3 regions of the Mesorhizobium sp. WSM4848 genome follow, and region 3 is predicted to be linked to each of the others. Evidence: riboswitches for the same ligand, from Rfam matches in the RefSeq annotation. Region 3 holds a riboswitch; each other region holds the start of a gene.
The links. A riboswitch is a leader RNA that binds a small molecule or an ion and turns the genes downstream of it on or off. The one in region 3 is predicted to bind S-adenosylmethionine.
Positions count from the first base shown of each region.

Region 1: another riboswitch for S-adenosylmethionine. It lies ahead of AC0L16_RS09645 (hypothetical protein); the one in region 3 lies ahead of AC0L16_RS16355 (O-succinylhomoserine sulfhydrylase).
Region 2: another riboswitch for S-adenosylmethionine. It lies ahead of metX (homoserine O-acetyltransferase MetX); the one in region 3 lies ahead of AC0L16_RS16355 (O-succinylhomoserine sulfhydrylase).

Region 1 covers NZ_JBVVPX010000007.1:99,465-105,618, forward strand. The annotation lists gene AC0L16_RS09630 (hypothetical protein) at 1-583, shown strand, start outside; gene AC0L16_RS09635 (helix-turn-helix domain-containing protein) at 835-1,455, shown strand; gene AC0L16_RS09640 (hypothetical protein) at 1,472-2,200, opposite strand; SAM-I-IV-variant riboswitch at 3,078-3,168, shown strand; gene AC0L16_RS09645 (hypothetical protein) at 3,168-3,512, shown strand; gene AC0L16_RS09650 (helix-turn-helix domain-containing protein) at 4,299-4,511, opposite strand; gene AC0L16_RS09655 (hypothetical protein) at 4,589-5,527, shown strand.
Region 2 covers NZ_JBVVPX010000015.1:96,757-102,910, forward strand. The annotation lists gene AC0L16_RS16075 (DUF2125 domain-containing protein) at 1-629, shown strand, start outside; gene AC0L16_RS16080 (sugar kinase) at 683-1,606, shown strand; gene AC0L16_RS16085 (prephenate/arogenate dehydrogenase family protein) at 1,652-2,587, opposite strand; gene hisC (histidinol-phosphate transaminase) at 2,594-3,703, opposite strand; SAM riboswitch at 3,875-3,952, shown strand; gene metX (homoserine O-acetyltransferase MetX) at 4,072-5,241, shown strand; gene metW (methionine biosynthesis protein MetW) at 5,300-5,914, shown strand; gene AC0L16_RS16105 (DUF1194 domain-containing protein) at 5,997-6,154, opposite strand, start outside.
Region 3 covers NZ_JBVVPX010000016.1:6,691-12,844, forward strand. The annotation lists gene araD1 (AraD1 family protein) at 220-1,212, shown strand; gene AC0L16_RS16345 (ABC transporter substrate-binding protein) at 1,425-2,198, opposite strand; gene AC0L16_RS16350 (2'-deoxycytidine 5'-triphosphate deaminase) at 2,293-3,387, opposite strand; SAM riboswitch at 3,512-3,589, shown strand; gene AC0L16_RS16355 (O-succinylhomoserine sulfhydrylase) at 3,663-4,853, shown strand; gene AC0L16_RS16360 (ceramide glucosyltransferase) at 4,900-6,054, opposite strand.

The DNA of each region.
Region 1 (6,154 bases), on a different contig from region 3:
ACTCGAAGAGCTAGAGTGCAAAGCGGCCATCGACGCTTTCCGGTTCACATCGGCCAGGGCTCACGTCGTCAGCCGTTCAGAGTACCGCGCTCTGAAGCGTTGGAGCACCGACGAATACGGTGAGCTCAAACGCCACTCGGCTGCACCCAGCACACCGCCCGCCAAACCCGGCAGGTCGCCCGCGAAGAAGAAAAGATACAAGCCGTGGGGGCGGACGAAAGAGAGGCGCCGCGAATTACCTGTCGCTGACGTCATTAGCCTGGCCAGCTGCAGGAACGCGAGAGCCTGGCAAGGGAATTTCTACGCGTCGGATCTGCTGGACTGGCTGGGGCACCCCGAGCGCGATCGCCTGCTGACCCACTTCGAACGCCGGATGGTCGAAGTCATGCGCGAGCGCGGTCGTGTTTCCAAAAAGCAAGCCCAGGGGTTGGCCGGCATCATATACCGTGTGGTCCGATCGTATGCCGAAACGCCGAGCCCCGCCGCGCGTCGAGCACATCGACCCACCACCACCACCGCCACCGTCACCGCCACCACGACGGCCTTGGCCACCACCACGGGCAGCTTGAGAAAAGGGGGCTGAATATGACCGCGCCAAAGGATGAATTAGAACAGCTATGGGCCGAGGTCCGGGAGATGCTACGACGCCAGGCCCCGCCCAAGACGTCCCCCGATCCTGCAGAAGCTCGTCAGCGAGCCGAGCTCCAGCGTTTATGTGCCGAAGTGGTGGAGCTGCTTGAAAACCGCACCCCGAGGCCTTAGCGAAAGATGGCCAAGCACCCCAAGCCATCGTCACCGCAAGCACAGCAAACTGACCGTTATGTCGGTACGTATATGACAGCCCCTAAAGGCGTTGGCCCTCGCGCGGATCCGCGCGCGCCTACGCGCGCGAGGGGCAAGCCCGTCAACACCACCGGCAAGGGCTGGTTTACCAAGGGAAACCTAGGCCGACCACCGACCTACCCACGCGAAGCTGCGTTGCAGCTTGCGTTGCAGGGCGCTAGCCTCTCGGAGCTCGCCAACGCGCTGGGCTGCACAGACCGTACAGTGAGCCGCTGGCGTCTGGCCTATCCCGAGTTCAAAGACGCGCTTGCTGAAGGAAGGGCGCTCCGCGCGGCGGGTCAGACCGAATGGCAGCTGGCCCTTGCCGCCGACGAGCGGCGAGAGTGCGACCGCCTCACCGCAGCCGAGCACGAAGCAGCTTTGGAGCTTGCGAAGCAGCTCGGCCTCGCCAACCCGATAGACAGGCCCGCTGAGCCGCCTAGTAGCCCCGCCCGCCACCGTTTGCCACTTCCAGCTAGTCCGGAGCCTCCAGACCCTGACGAGCCCCGCAGCCGCCTCTCCGAGCGGCGCGCCGCTCGGGGCCAGCCGCCCGAGCCCGACGAGCTGCAATCGTGGCAGGAAGAGCCCGACGGCGAGGCGCTGCCTCTCGACGACCCGCGTTCCGAATGGTGATGCGGAGAATAACCCCTCAAAGAGCGCCGACTGCAGACCCCGCAACCATAGCCGATCCCCTTTCGGTTGAACCGATCGACAGCACGCCTGCGAGCACGTCAAGCGCCCTGTCCCATACCTCAGCCGTGCCCGCCCGGTGCGCTTGGAATGCTGCGCTCGCCGCCGCCTCCGCGCATGCCGAATAGGGCGTGATCGAACTTGCTCCCTTCAGGAAATCGTCTTGATGATTGGCGAACCACATGGCGGCGCCCGCCGCACGCCCAGCATGGTGGACCGCGAGCGCTGCGGGTGTGAGCGTATCGTCCGTTTCCTTCCTGGCGACCCCACGCCGCACGGTGTCCGCAATGGCTCGCGCGCTCCGCAACGTCTCTGCGTTCTGTAGTACCCGTGCAAATCGTCGATAGCCCTGGGCACGGAGTGCGGCCGGTGCGAAAACGCGGATTGTCTGCCAGGCGAAGTATTCATGCCGCTCCTGCTCGAGGTTTTCGGAAACGGTGCCGATCAGACGCGGCAGATAGGGCAGCAGCTTGTGGCGGACATCGTCCGGCATGTTGTCGTTGATGCTGCGCACGAAAGCACTGACGAGTTCGCAGGTACACCGCGGTTGATCCGTGTGACGGCCACCATCGAGGAAGGCCACCAATTCCATGGCACACATGCCCTCGGCGGGAGAGGAATGTTTGCCAGGAGAGAGGCGGAATTCACTCGCTAGGCTGGTCAGCGTTTTTTCGGTCAGGGTAGTCATGCGGTGCCTCCTCCTTGGCATTTTCGCCGTGCTGCCTCATGGCAGAGGCTGTGCTTGTTACCGTTGCAGTCCGACCGATGACACCAGCCAAAGGCAAGAGTGAAAGTTCGAACAACTGCCGATTTAGCAGAAAAACAATTCCGGGGCTTTAACCAAAAACCGCACAAGTGCGCCCCTATAAGGCGCAAATTTGAACGCGGTCGGACATAGAAAATGTAACAAAACAATCAGTTCTTAACGGCAATGTGATACGCTGTCCAATAATTGTACCATCCGAGGGTTCCAACATGCCCGCAGCTAACGCCCTGGCATCCCAGCCTCAGCCGACAGTTAGGCGGAGCGAGCCTCCGACATCGCCCCTGAGCTTACATAGGCAAACCAAGGCTGTTGCTCTTTTACGTACAAACCAGCGTACATAGTGTCGCGAATTCTGGAGCTAGAACATTCGCGCCCGCGGCCATCGCACATATTAAGCTCCCAAACGGCCGCCCATTCAAAGGTACTTGTAGGGCACCATGCGTGGTGTCGAAACTTGGTGGTGCCTGCTAGTACACCACGGCGGTATATGTCGAGTTGTTCGGCCGCAACACTGCCCAAGACTGGCGCTCGATAGGCGTTCTGGAGTCTTCTTGCCTGCCGGCTCGCCGCACTGCTTGATTAGCATCGCATAGTCGATGTCGGCCCCAAGGGCTTACTCGGCGTGTCACCCAGTCGCCAAGCCTGTTTTGGACGACGCTGATAAGATGACGATTCAGCCGGGGCGCCTAATGTTTGGCCCAAAGCGTATACGTGGCGCATTGCTCAACACGACTTATTGCAAATTATAGGAATTTTAGCCTCTTCTCGCTTGCTACTTAACGGTATCCGTTGTAACATTTTTTTGCATCAAGAACGGCGCTAGTCGCCTGCCAACCTGCTCCTGAAAGGTGGCGAAAGAAGATGCGGCTACGGCAAAAGGAACAACCCAGTGCGCAAAATCCGAGAAATAGATATAGCTGATTTTATCCAACAGCTGGTCAGCACAACTAAGCCATTCGAACGCTTCGAGGCCACGCAAATTGATGAGACCAAAGGTGTGATGATTACTGTGGGCGAGCTAACATTGGTGCTTGATTTCTTAAGGGAGCACGGTGCGCCGCAAAATCTGTCCGATGCTGTTGAGACGTCTATTGATGATGTGGAGCGATGGCTGAGCCCTGAAATCCAAGATGAATTATTTCGTCAAATTCCGAACAACAGTTGCCCCCGTGTTCCTAAGGCATTTTCAAATTTGAAGGTACGTGCGGACCGACAGAGAGCAAGTGCTCGATAAACGCGCGATGCCTAAGGGGCAGCCTAACGCGATTGCCTAATATCCGTGCCGCGCTAGCAAACCTTCAGGCGACTGATCGTGCTTGCGCTGACGTTATAGTTGCGAGCGATCTCACGCACACTATCGCCTGCTCGCTTTCGCCGTAATACCTCTGGCGCCGGGCGGACGTCTGGCACGTAAGGAGGCCACCGGGCTTCAGCACTGACACCGTCGAGCGGTATCCCTCGATTGATGTGAACTGGGTCCGCCGGGCTGGCTGCCTCGTCCCAGGGCGCCATATTTTCGTCAGCTGGCGGATGTCCAGCGAGAACACCCTCCAGGTTAGCATTCAAGCCCTTCCGGGCCGACTGCGACTGACGTACCGCGCTGGCCCTCTGGATGTGGACTACTCCGTCGGACTTGAAAGCGTGCCGCGATCCGCCAAAGTGACAGGGCCTCTCTTCGTGCGCGCCGGGGTTGACGGCCGGCGATGCGGCCGCGGGGTCGGCAAGCTCTACAAGAAAGGAACTTACTTCCTGTGCCGGCACCTGCCACCGTCTGACCTACCGGTGCCAGCAGGAACGCACTTGGGATCGAGCGGCTCGACGGTCGGACAAAGTACGAAAAAGGCTAGGTGGTGCGCTCGGTACCTACACAGCCTTTCCGGAGAAGCCGGCGCGCATGTGGTGGCGAACTTACTTCCGACTGTTTGAGAAGGCGATGGACGCAGCGGCAGAGGCTGAGGCGGCGCTCTTGGACCTATGAGAATATCATCTTGATGAGCTCGCCTGGCCTTGAGGCCGACGCCTAATCATCTTCCGCCAGTAGATCGACCGGCCTGACACCGATCGCCTCCGCGATCTGCCAGAGCGTGATAACCGTCGGGTTTCTCTTCCCCATTTCCAGCCCGCTGACATAGGCGCGATCGACGCCCATCTTCGCCGCTACCTCGTGCTGCGTGAGGCCGGCCGCGATGCGGCAGCGTTTCACGTTCTTCGCAACGAGCTGACGCATGTCCATTTGGCATGCGTGCCGTTTTGTGCACTATAGTGCGACGCACTATAGTGCACGTTAGAAATATCTGGGGGATGCGCGCAGTGTGGGGAATAAAACGCAAGCGGCCCGATGTCGACTTGATGGATGCGACAAGCCTCAAGTTCTTCGAAGTCTCGGTCGGATCATCCGATGAAATGTGGACGGTTTGGAATTCGAAGAGGATGCCGCTTCTCTTCCCCGGTTCCACATTCAGATATTTTCTGCGGTTAACATTAGGTGCCGAAGCCGACGTGCAGTTCGGTCAAACGATGTTTCGTTCGGTGATGTCACCCAAAGGCGTCGACAAGCAGCAACAGCAACGCGAACGCGCCGTTGGGGAGATGTTCGATCAACTCGATCAAGTGCTTCATCGGCAGCAGCGCGAGAGAATGGATGAATTCGTCCGACTTCCAACGTTTGCATTCTTCGCCGACGACGCAGTAAAGGCGCTACGAGCGGTAGTCACTGCAAAACGACGGATTCAACTCGCGCAACAGACATGGACCGAGTTGCCAGTCGGGGCCAAAGGCAGAGGTACGCTCATTAGTGAGAAAAACCCGCTTGGCGAAGAGCTGCAGCCGGTCGCATTTCTTCCGAACTCTACGGTGCGTGTTGTAGAAGGCACGGCCTGGGCAGCGACCGCATATCAGCTGGGCTCGTGCTTTTCGACCGAGAGAAATTTGTTCTATGAGCCATCGTTGATCGAAATCAAGAAATTCACCGACCGGGGTCACATTGCGGAGTTCGCAATTACCGTCATCGACAATGCCATAGAATCCTTCGGACTCGATCCAAATGCCGACTGGGGAGGTTTGACCGATCGCTTCATCCCGGCCCAAATCAGGTTCGCAGGGTTGCCCCCGATGGAAGGTATTCCTCGGGTGACCCTGCGTTCCAAGGCCGGGTTGGAGGAGCAGCTCAAGGCTTTGGTCAGATGGGCGTATCTGAACGGTATACTTTGCATGCTCCTGTCATGGCTTGACAACGCTTTCCGGAAATAGGGGACCAGCTTTTGTCCAAATCAGTCGACGATGCAGTCAGCTCGACCGGAACGCGATTACATCTAAGCGCAGGCAGCCATGCATCGAGAGATGAGGGGACTTGCGCGATAGAGATGGTCGCGTGGCTGTCGGGGGCACCCCACACCGATCGGCCAGTGGGTGTCTGTCCCATCATCGCTGCATTCGTTCGCGTTATCAACGATAGTGCCAAAGAGGAGACGCGCGACGAACTTATACTGCGGCTCACGGCTCTCATCGGCATTTCGATCCGGCGACACAGCAATCACGAAATGAATTCTTCGCCTGGCAGGCCATTCACATCGCTGGCGTCCTCCTGCGCAGTGAAGGCAAGTACCGCCTGGGTAAGATCCTAGCGGCTTCTGCGACGCTCGAGGAAGCCCGTGGTCGAGCTGAGCGTATTCGGAAGATACTCCGGAAGAAAGCCGGGGGTCTTGAGGGCTATTTTACCCCTCTCGACCGTGCCCTCTATCATTCGAATCGAGCAGCTAACTGCGCGTTGTGGTTTGCCAGAAGTGCCTACCTTCCATTTGGCGGCGTAACCTCTGGGACGCCAGAAGCTGCCAGTGCCGATTCCGCGGCGAGCGCTTTTGCGATTGCCTTCGAGCT
Region 2 (6,154 bases), on a different contig from region 3:
CGCTGTGGATCGATTGGGACAATCTGCGAGCGAACGTCAAACTGTCCTGGCCCCTGCCCCGCCGCGTTTCACTGGAGGCAGAGGCTCTGTCCGCCCAGACCGATCCGGCCGATGGCTCAGACCCGGTCGAGCTGTTCAGCGCTGGGACAGCGGCCGGAGAATTGCGTCCGAACGGCCAGGACATCGACTATGCCGGGAGTTTTACCGATCTCGAAATCGATCCGGGGGCGATCGATGGCCGCGTGCTGCCGCCGCTTGACGGCGGCGGCGAGGTGACGCTGAAGAACGGCGTGGCGCTGATCAAGACACAAACAGAGAGCCTGCGCGGCCAGGCAGTGGATATCGGCAAGCTCGATCTGTCGTCTGGGAGCGCGCGCGTCACCGTTTCAGGACCGGTTTTGGTCGATGCCGACGGGCTGATCGACGCCGACCTGATGATCAGGCTCAGCGATCCGAAGGCGGTGGCGGCAATCCTCGGCAAAGCCATTCCTGAGCAGAAGAGCCAGATCAAAACAGGCTTTGCCGGGCTGGCGCTGCTTGGCAACGAACCGTCGATGCCGCTGAAGATCGTCAAGGGCAAGGCCTCGCTCGGTTTTATCCCGCTGGGCAGCATCGAGCCGGTCGATTAGGCGATGATTGCGAACCTCCAGCTCGGAAAGACCATGGCCAAACAGGAAGATAGATGAACCGCCCGGTGAAGCTCCTGAGTGTTGGCGCGCTGACGCTCGATACGATCCTTCGCGTCGACACGCTTCCGGCGCGTCAGGGCAAGTTCATCGCGGCCGACGGCGTCCAGATCGCCTCCGGCATGGCTTCGAGCGCTGCCTGCGCCGCACGCCGCCTCGGCGCGCACGTATCGCTGTGGGCGAGCGCGGGAGACGACCTCGTCGGCGATCAGCTGGTCGCCGGCATCGAGGCCGAAGGCGTCGATTGCAACTTTGTCCGGCGCGTCGCCGGCGCGCGGTCGGCACTGTCGGCCATCCTGGTCGACACGCATGGCGAGCGCATCATCGTTCCGTTCTATGACAAGCTCGCCCAGGCCGACCCCGAAGCGCTCCCCATTCAGGATCTCACCGCATTCGACGCCGTCCTGGTCGACGTGCGCTGGCCGGGCGCGGCAGCTCTGGCCCTGATGGCGGCGCGCGCAATCGGCCGTCCAGCCATACTCGACGCCGACACCGCGCCACGGGCCGTGCTGGAACGGCTGTTTCCGCTCGCCACGCATATCGTCGCGTCGGAGCCGGCGGCGTTCATCCTCTGCGGTGAGGAGCAAGGCCCGCAGGAGGCCTGTGAAGCGCTGGCCAGACGCACCGATGCATTCGTCGCGGTGACTGGCGGCGCAGCGGGAAGCTGGTGGTTCGACCGCTCGTTGGCGTCGGTGCGCCATGTCGCGGCGCCAAGCATCAAGGCAGTGGATACGCTTGCCGCCGGCGACGTGTTTCACGGCGCCTTTGCCGTCGGGCTGGCCGAGGCCATGCCGATCGAACGGACATTGCGCTTTGCCAGCGCCGCCGCCGCGCTCAAATGCCTGCGCTTCGGCGGCAGGCTGGGCGCGCCGGACAGGGCCGAGACACTGGCGATGATGGCGGCTCACTGGCCGGACTGAGCGCGCGGCGAGCTTTCAAAGCGAAACCGGCACGGGTCCGATGCTCTATCCCTTGGCCGGATGTTCCACCGCCTGTCGGCCAAAGTCCGGCACGTCGATGTCCTGGCCAGCCTCGATGATCGAGCGGCGCACGGCGCGGGTGCGGGTGAACAGGTCGAACAGCTTTTCGCCGTCGCCCCAGCGGATCGCCCGCTGCAGCGAGGCCAGATCCTCCGAGAACCGCGCCAGCATTTCGAGGATGGCATCCTTGTTGTGCAGGCAGACATCCCGCCACATCGTCGGGTCGGAAGCGGCAAGGCGCGTGAAGTCGCGAAAGCCAGAGGCCGAATATTTGATGACCTCGGACTTGGTCACCGACTCCAGATCGTCGGCGGTGCCGACGATGTTATAGGCGATGATGTGCGGCAGGTGCGAGACGATGGCCAGCGTCATGTCGTGATGCTGGGGATCCATCGTGTCGATGTTGGAGCCGCAGCGGCGCCAGAATTCCGAGAGCCTTGCCAGCGCCTCGGGATCGGTGCCGGGTAGCGGCGTGAAGATGCACCAGCGGTTTTCGAACAATTCGGCAAAGCCGGCGTCCGGACCCGATTTTTCAGTGCCGGCCAGCGGATGGCCGGGAATGAAATGCACGCCGGCAGGCACATGCGGCTGCATCTGCGCAATGACCGACGCCTTGGTCGAGCCGACATCGGTGAGGATGGCGCCCTGCTTCAGCGCCGGTGCGATTTCCTCGGCGACCTCGCCCGAAGAGCCGACCGGCACCGAAACGATGACCAGGTCGGCATCGCCGACCGCCTGTTTCGCGTCAGTCGTGTAAGAGGAGCCGAGGCCGAGTTCGCGCGCCCGCGCCAGTGTCGTTTCGCTGCGCGTCGCGATGGCGACGTGACCGGCGAGGCCGTCGCGATGGATGACGCGGGCCAGCGACGAGCCGATCAGGCCGATGCCGACCAGCGCGATCTTTTCGAACATCGGTGATGTCATGGTGTTCTAGCTTTTCAGAAATGTCGCGAGGGCGGCGACAACGCCGCGATTGGCCTCTTCGGTGCCGATGCTCATGCGCAGCGCATTCGGGAAGCCGTAACCGGAAACGCGCCGCAATATGTAGCCGCGCGCGCAGAGGTAATCGTCCGCAGCCGCCGCCGAACGCTTTTGGTCCTCGGGAAAGTGGATGAGGACGAAATTGCCGACGCTCGGCGTCACCCGCAGTCCGAGCCTGGTCAACTCCTCACTCACCCAGGTCAGCCAGGTCTCGTTATGCGCCACGCTGCGCTCGACATGGGCGCGGTCGCGGATCGCGGCAATGCCGGCCTCGATCGCCGTCGCGTTGACGTTGAAGGGACCCCGCACGCGGTTGATCGCGTCGATGACATGCATCGGTGCGTACATCCAGCCGATCCGCGCGCCACCGAGGCCAAGCTTGGAGAAGGTGCGGGTCATGACCACGTTTTCCGCACCAGCCACCAGTTCGACGCCGGCTTCATAGTCGTTGCGGCGGACATATTCGGCATAGGCTGCATCCAGCACCAGAAGCACGTTTCGAGGCAGGCCGGCATGCAGGCGGCGCACCTCCTGGAACGGCAAATAGGTGCCGGTCGGGTTGTTGGGATTGGCGAGGAAGATGATCCTGGTACGCGGCGTCACCGCAGCGAGGATCGCATCGACGTCGGCGCGTTCATTGGTTTCCTTGACCGAGACCGGGACAGCACCTGCCGACTGGATGTAGATCTTATAGACCATGAAGCCGTGCTCGGTGATCACAGCCTCGTCGCCGGGCGCGAGATAGGTCTGCGCAAGCAGGCCAAGAATCTCGTCGGAACCATTGGAACAGACGATGTTCGCCGGGTTGAGGCCATGCACCTCGGCGATTGCCTCCCGCAGGCGCCTTGCGGTGCCGTCGGGATAGATGTCGAGCTTGGCCGCGACGTCGCGCGCGGCTTCTATCGCCTTCGGCGAGGGGCCGAGCGGGTTCTCGTTCGACGACAGTTTGTGGACCTTGGCAACGCCGGCTGGCGCCGTGCTTTTGCCCGGCACATAGGCTTCGATGTCCATGATCCCCGCGCGGGGCGTTGGACGTGCCTGATCCGATGCCTGGTTCATATTGCAAAAATCCGTCGAGAACGCTTCCGCTGCTCCAACGCGATGCGAATTTCGAATCCGCCACACTGGAAGCCGCCGCGGAAATACAAGCCGTGGCCCGGAATGTCGAGAGGCGGCAATGATCGTGCGTGACTGGCCGTTGACGCCGCGGCGCGCCGGTCCTAAAGAAAGGCGAAATCCCGTGGTGATTTGGCCGGTCGGCTTGCAGCCACGTTAAACAACTCGCTAAAGGGCCGTTTGCATCCAGTAACCGGCTTTGCGAAGGCAATGCCGGTTTTTAGTTGTCCGCAGCCGGCCGGACAGTCGCATCGATCCGAAAATCGCAATCGACTTTCGGAAAACGCGATGGGTTGATGTAAGAGGATGCGATGGTCGCGCTGCACACGAAAAGAACCAACAACGAGGCCGTCGAGCCGTCGAGCCCGGTGTTGCGTTTCGGCGCCGACAAGCCGCTCAAGCTCGATGCCGGCACACTGCTGTCGCCGTTCCAGATCGCCTACAAGACATACGGCACGCTCAACGACGCCCGCTCCAACGCCATCCTTGTCTGCCATGCGCTGACCGGCGACCAGCATGTCGCCAGCACCAATCCGGTGACCGGCAAGCCGGGCTGGTGGGAAGTGCTGATCGGCCCCGGCAAGATTATCGACACCAGCCGCTTCTTCGTCATCTGCTCGAACGTCATCGGCGGCTGCCTCGGCTCGACCGGCCCCGCCTCTACCAATCCCGCCACCGGCAAGCCCTACGGGCTCGACCTGCCGATCATCACCATCCGCGACATGGTGCGGGCGCAGCTGATGCTGGTCGACCATTTCGGCATCGAAAAGCTGTTCTCGGTGCTCGGCGGCTCGATGGGCGGCATGCAGGTGCTGCAATGGGCGTCGAGCTATCCGGAGCGCGTTTTCTCGGCGCTGCCGATCGCCACCGGCGCGCGCCATTCCTCGCAGAACATCGCCTTCCATGAGGTCGGCCGGCAAGCGGTGATGGCCGATCCCGACTGGCATGGCGGCAAATATTTCGAGCAGGGCAAGCGCCCGGAAAAGGGACTGGCCGTGGCGCGCATGGCCGCTCACATCACCTATCTGTCGGAGGCGGCCCTGCACCGGAAATTTGGCCGCAACCTGCAGGACCGTGAAGCGCTCACCTTCGGTTTCGACGCAGACTTCCAGATCGAGAGCTATCTGCGCCATCAGGGCATGACCTTCGTCGACCGCTTCGACGCCAACTCCTATCTCTACATGACCAGGGCGATGGACTATTTCGACCTCGCCGCCGACCATGGCGGCCGGCTCGCCGACGCCTTTGCCAGCACCAAGACCCGTTTCTGCCTGGTCTCATTCACCAGCGACTGGCTGTTCCCGACCGAGGAGAGCCGCTCGGTCGTTCATGCGCTGAACGCCGCCGGCGCCTCGGTGTCCTTCGTCGAGATCGAGACCGATCGCGGCCACGACGCCTTCCTGCTCGACGAACCGGAGTTGTTCGCCGCCATCAACGGCTTCATCGCCTCGGCGGCCCGCGCCAGGGGGCTCAGCGCATGACCCCGAAAGATTGCAGGCTTTCCGGACTGGCATCATGCGCCAATCAAAAGCCAAGATCATGAGTGTCAACCACGCCCAGCGCGTCGACCTCGAAGTCGTCGCCGATCTCATCCCGCCGCAGTCGCGGGTGCTGGACGTCGGCTCCGGCGATGGTCTGCTGCTCGAATTGCTGCAGGCGACGAAGCAGGTCGATGGCCGCGGGATGGAGCTGTCGCAGCGCGGCGTCAACGAATGCGTGGCGCGCGGCCTGTCCGTCATCCAGGGCGACGCCGACAAGGACCTCAAATTCTATCCCGACAAGGGTTTTGATTTCGTCGTCCTGTCGCAGACCTTGCAGGCGACCCGCAACCCGAAGCTGGTGCTCGACGAATTGCTCAGGATCGGCAAGCACGCCATCGTCTCGTTCCCCAATTTCGGCCATTGGCGGGTGCGTCTTTCGCTGTTCGTCGAAGGGCGGATGCCGGTGACCAAGGACCTGCCCTATTCCTGGTACGACACGCCCAACATCCATTTCTGCACCATCCGCGACTTCGTCAATCTCTGCGAGGAGCTTGGCGCAACGGTGGAAAAGGCAACCGCGCTCGACGCCAATGGCCAGAAAATCGGCCTCTCGATGCCATGGTGGTTCTGGAATTTCTTTGGCCAGCAGGCGGTGTTTTTGTTGAGGCGATAACGGCCGTCGCTTCTTCGGCCAATATGGCGCTCGCCTGCCTCAGTCCGGAGACCATCCAGGACTGATCGCCATTCATCAAGGTTTAGCGATCAAGTTCCGGGAAATACGGATCCGAGAAAAACCGCCGACCGCGCTCGCCTTGCAAACAGTCGACCGGTGCTGCCGTATCGACCGGGACGGATCCGGAATCGGCATTGGGACCGGCATTGGGATCGGCAACACCGCTGACCTCGAGGACCA
Region 3 (6,154 bases):
AGGATTAAAGCGGGCCCCGTTTCAAACGCGGCGCGCTTGTAGGAGGCACGGGTCACATCGCGGCGCTGCCGGGCGGCGCAAGGAAGTCCCCCCTGGGGACCGGGCCCGCGAGCGCAATCCGGACGAAGAATTTCACCCGTGGCGCGGATACCGTCCGAGCTGCGCCAGGAGAAGCTTGCCAGACCGGCAGGCGGCAAGGCAATTGAGAGAGGGTACGTCATGCTGATTTCCCAAATCCTCGATGAGGCGGAGACCATCCGCGTCGTCGCCCGCAACGGCGGCAAGACCAGGATCATCAACGGCGCCCGCAGCGTCTATTCGCTGGCCATGGAGGCCGCGCGCACCGGCACCGGGCTCGTCGCCCTCATCGAGCGCAAGGGTTTTGGCGAAGCGGTCGACCTCGATGCCGCCTACAAGAAGGGGCGGCTGTTGTCGCCGATCAACCATCCAGACCCGGCGCATCTCCACCTCACCGGCACCGGGCTGACACATCTCGGCTCCGCCGCGACCCGCGATTCCATGCACAAGAAGCTCAGCAGCGATGGCGAAGAGCAGCTCACCGATTCCATGAAGATGTTCCGCATGGGGCTGGAGGGCGGCAAACCGGCCAAGGGCCAGACCGGCGTGCAGCCGGAATGGTTCTACAAGGGCAACGGCACCATGGCAGTGGCGCCAGGTGCGGCACTTCTGTCGCCCGCCTTCGCCGAGGATGCCGGCGAGGAGCCGGAAGTCGCCGGCATCTATGTCATCGGTGACGACGGCGTCCCGTTCCGCGTCGGCTTCACGCTGTCAAACGAGTTCTCCGATCACGTCACCGAGCGCGTGAATTATCTTTTCCTCGCGCATTCCAAGCTGCGCAACGCTTCGTTCGGACCGGAGATCCTGATCGGCGACCTGCCGTCCGACGTCAGGGGTTCCTCGCGCATCCTGCGCGACGGCCAGCTGCTGTGGGAAAAACCGTTCCTGTCGGGCGAGGCGAACATGTCGCACACCATCGCCAATCTCGAACATCACCACTTCAAATATTCGGCCTTCCGCCAGCCGGGCGACGTGCATGTGCACATGTTCGGCACCGCGACATTGTCCTTCGCCGACGGCGTCAGGACCGAGGCCGGCGACGTCTTCGAGATCGAGGCCAGGGATTTCGGCCTGCCGCTGCGCAACCCGCTTGAAATCGAGCAGCCGGTGAAGGTGGCGGTGAAGGCGCTTTGAACGGTCATTGACGGCGTGATCTCCCCCCTTGTGGGGGAGATGGCCGGCAGGCCAGAGGGGGGCGCTGTCCCGCCAGCGTCTCAAAACGAATAATTATGCCTCAGGTTGCCGCAGGTTGCCGCAAGGTGCCTGCCAAGTTGGTGATCCTTCGCGCCCCCCTCTGCCCTGCCGGGCATCTCCCCCACGAGGGGGGAGATTGGCAGCTCGACCTCTCAATAAATATCGAAATCGAAATATTTGGCCTGGATCTTCTTGTAGGTGCCGTCGGCGACGATCGCGTCGATCGCGGCGTTGAGCTTTTCGCGCAGCGCATTGTCTTCCTTGCGCACGGCGATGCCGGCTTCGGTCTCCGTGCCCTTGACGTCGCCGACCATCTTGCAGCAGCCGTCGCTCGATTTCTTCATCCAGTCCATCAGCACGAATTTGTCTGAAAGGACGGCATCGAGACGGCCGTTCATCAGGTCGGCGACCGCCTCCTCCTGGGTCGGGTAGAGCTTCGCCTCGGCGCCTGCCTTGCTATAGACATCCTGGGCATAGTCGGCCTGGGTGGTCGAAGCCTGCGCGCCGACTATCTTGCCGGCGAGTGCCGCCGGTTCGGTCGAGGCAATATCGCTGTCCTTCAGGGCCACCAGCGAAAGCGGCGTCGTATAGTATTTGTTGGTGAAGGAGACCTGTTTCTTGCGCTCCTCGGTGATGCTCATGGACGCGATGATGGCGTCGAATTTTTTGGCCTGGAGCGCCGGGATCATGCCGTCCCAGTCCTGCGTGACAAGTTCGCATTCGACCTTCATCTGAGCGCAAAGCGCATTGGTGATGTCGATGTCGAAGCCGACGAGCTTGCCATCCGCGGTGATGGTGTTGAACGGCGGATAGGCGCCTTCAGTGGCGATCTTCAATTTTTCCTGTGCTTGCGCCGACAGGGACCCGGCTGACATCGCCAGCATGACGGCTGTTGCTGCCGATGCGATCCATCTTGAAATCTGCATTTTTTGTTCCCCTTGTTCCAACCGTATTGACGGCTAAGACAGCCAAGCACGACCCGGTAAGGTCAGGCAAGCATGGTCTGATCATAGCGGGCGATTAGCGCGCCGCGCGAAAATGCTTGGACAGTTTCAGGCCCTGTGCCTGATAGTTCGAGCCGAGATCTGTGCCGTAGAGTGCCTGCGGCCGCTTCAGCATGTGCTCGTAGACCAGCCGTCCGACGATCTGGCCGTGATCGAGGATGAACGGCACTTCGTGGCTGCGCACCTCGAGCACGGCCCGGCTGCCGGTGCCGCCCGACGCCGAATGGCCGAAACCAGGATCGAAGAAACCGGCATAGTGGACGCGGAATTCGCCGACCAGCGGATCGAAGGGCGTCATCTCGGCGGCATAGAGCGGCGGCACATGCACCGCTTCCTGGCTGACGAGGATATAAAATTCGTCCGGATCGAGCACCAGTTCGCCGGCACCGCTCTTATAGAGCGGCTCCCAGAAATCGACGACATCCTGCGCGGCGCGCTTATCGACATCGACCAGGCCGGTGTGGTGCTTGCCGCGGTAGCCGACCAGCCCGTCCTTGTCGCCATCGAGGTCGATCGACAGTGCGATGCCGCCGCCGGAAATGTTCGGCGGCTCGGTGGCGACGAGCGTCTCGGCACGATGCAATTCGTGCAGCTCGCTTTCCGACAAAAGCGCATTGCCGGTACGGAACCGGATCTGCGACAGCCGCGAGCCGGCGCGGACGACGATCGGAAAGGTGCGCGGGCTGACTTCGAGATAGAGCGCGCCGTTGTAGCCGGCAGCGATCTTGTCGAACTCGTGGCCGCGATCGGTCATCACCCGGGTGAAGATGTCGAGCCGTCCGGTCGAGCTCTTCGGGTTGGCCGAGGCGGAAATGCTTGCCGGAAGCGCCAGGCTCTCGAGCAGCGGCACGATATAGACGCAGCCCGTCTCCAATACCGCACCATCGGCGAGATTGATTTCGTGCAGCTTAAGGCGGTCGAGTTTTTCAGCAACCCTGTGGTTGGGGCCGGGCAGGAAGGAGGCGCGCACCCGCCAGGCCTTGTCGCCAAGCCTGAGGTCGAGGCTGGCCGGCTGGACCTGGTCGGAGTCGAGCGCGCGCTCTGACTTCAGCGCGCCCGACTGGTACAGCGCGGAAATATCCTGATCCGGAAGAATGCCTGTCTGCCGCAAAGTCTGGCTCCGCTCGAAGGCCGGGCGTGTCTCGTCTTGTCGCAGGTCCTTGCCGCGGAACCCGCTGGTACAAACCTCTTAATCATGCCGGCAATTGACGCAAGCGCGGTGCAGGTCTAAAGGATCGTTATCCCGTGGTGATTTGGCCGGTCGGCTTGCAGCCACGTTAAACAAGTCGCTAAAGGACCGTCGGGCCGAAAGGCCGTATGGACCGGTTGCGACTTTCGCGGCCGGTTTTTTTGTGTTTGGACCATTTTTGTGTTTGGAACAAGGTGATGACGAGCAACACGCGCAACTGGAAGCCTCAGACCGCCCTCGTGCATGCAGGAACGCTGCGTTCCGGCTTCGGCGAGACCTCCGAGGCGATGTATCTCACGCAAGGCTATGTCTACGACACGGCGCAGGCGGCGGAAGCCCGCTTCAAGGGCGAGGAACCGGGCTTCATCTATTCGCGCTATGCCAATCCGACGGTCGACATGTTCGAGAAGCGCATGTGTGCGCTGGAAGGCGCCGAAGATGCCCGCGCCACCGCATCCGGCATGGCGGCGGTGACAGCGGCGTTGCTGTGCAGTGCCCGGGCCGGCGACCACATCGTGGCGGCGCGCGCGCTGTTTGGCTCCTGTCGCTGGGTGGTCGAGACGCTGGCGCCGAAATACGGCATCGAGGCGACGCTGGTCGACGGCACCGAAATCGCCAATTGGGAAAAGGCGGTCAGGCCCAACACCAAGTTGTTCTTCCTTGAAAGCCCGACCAATCCAACCCTGGAGGTCGTCGACATCGCAGCCGTAGCCTCGCTTGCCGATTCAATCGGCGCGCGGCTGATCGTCGACAACGTCTTTGCCACGCCCTTGCAGCAGAAGCCGTTGCAGCTCGGCGCCCATATCGTCGTCTATTCGGCGACCAAGCACATCGACGGCCAGGGGCGCTGCCTCGGCGGCATCATCCTGTCGGACAAGAAGTGGATCGACGAGAATTTGCACGACTACTTCCGCCACACCGGTCCCAGCCTATCGCCCTTCAATGCCTGGACGCTGCTGAAGGGCCTTGAGACGCTGCCGCTGCGCGTGCGCCAGCAGACGGAAAGTGCCGGCCGGATCGCTGACTTCCTCGCCGAGCGATCGGAAATTGTCCGCGTCATCTATCCCGGCCGCGCCGATCACCCGCAGGCGGCGGTCGTCAAGAAGCAGATGTCGGGCGGCTCAACGCTGATCTGCCTCGACGTCAAGGGCGGCAAGCAGGCCGCCTTCGCCTTCCAGAACGCGCTCGATGTCGTGCTGATCTCCAACAATCTCGGTGACGCCAAGAGCCTGATCACCCATCCGGCAACGACGACACACAAGAATCTGAGCGACGAGGCGCGGGCCGAACTTGGCATCGGGCCAGGCACGCTCAGGCTGTCCGTCGGACTGGAGGACACCGACGACCTGCTCGAAGACATCGAGCAGGCCTTGAAAGCCGCTGGATAGGGATACGCGCCGAAGCGCTGCGCTCTGATCTGCAAAGCAGGCGCGGTCAGGCGCCCGACGGCGTCTCTTCCAATTCCGCAACGGCGCCGGTGTGGATGGTCATCGTGTTGCCGCGCCAGTCGACGGCACCGCTGAGCCAGCCGCGCACCCAGATGGCGGGAAGCATCACGTCCCGCGCAACCATCGCCGGGATCATGCGCAGCGACAGGTGCCAGCCCTTGGCCGAGGCGAGAGCGCATTCCGGCAGATAGGCGACGATCAGCACGGCGATGGCGGTAGCCGGCAGGCTGAAGCCGCTGCCTACTGCCGCAACCAGCGCAAGCGCCAGCGGCGGCGCCGCTCCGATCAGGATCTCGGGCGCGAAGAACAGTGGGAAGGTGACGCGACGCAGGCGTGCCCAGCGGGCCTGGCGCGACCAGATTTCGCCAAATGTGCGCAAACCGAGCGGCTGCTCGAAGGGCGCGGCAACGAGATTGACGCGCAGTCCGAGCCCGTTGACCAGCTTGGTCGCAGCGGCATCCTCGGCAATCTCGGCAGCAAGCGCACGGATGCCGCCATTGGCGTCGAGCGAAGGCTTGTTCCACAGCATGCTCTTGCCCTGGGCAAAACCGAGGCCGAGCGCCTCGCCGGTATATTGCCAGCGCGCCTGCAGCGTGTTGAGGAAAGCGCATTCGACCTCCGCCCAGAACCCGTCCGGCCGCGAGCCGATCGGCGTCGAGCAGACGAGGCCGGTGTCCTGCCGCCATGCCGTCATCAGATGCTGGACATAGTCCCTCGGCATCAGGACGTTGGAATCGGCAAGGATGACCCAGTGGTGGCGCGCGGCCTCCCAGCCCTTCACGCAATTGTTGAGTTTCGGGTTGCCGCTGATGCGGTCGTCGCCGACCAGCAGCCGGGCCGGCACGGCCGCAAAGCGGGCGATCGCATTGGTGATCGGCCCGACCACCGGGTCGTCGGCATGGGCGACGCAGAAGATGAGCTCATAATGCGGCCAGTCGAGGGAGAAGGCGCGATCGAGCGTCTCCTCGGTAAACGGCTCGACGCCGCGCGACGGCACGACGATCGACACCGGCGGCGCCTTGCCGGCTGGCGGCGTGATCCTGCCATGCCGCTTCAGCTTCAACGAAGCGAGCAGGATGCTGGCGAGATTGACAACAAGCAGAGCTATGGAAAGCAAGGCGGCTGTGACTGTCAATTCCATAGGTACCTGGTCGCTCCAGAAACCGGCCGCATGAAAGCCGTCTCAATAATTCGACAGAATGCTGAGTCGCCCGGCACACCATCCCCGCCCTGCACACCAT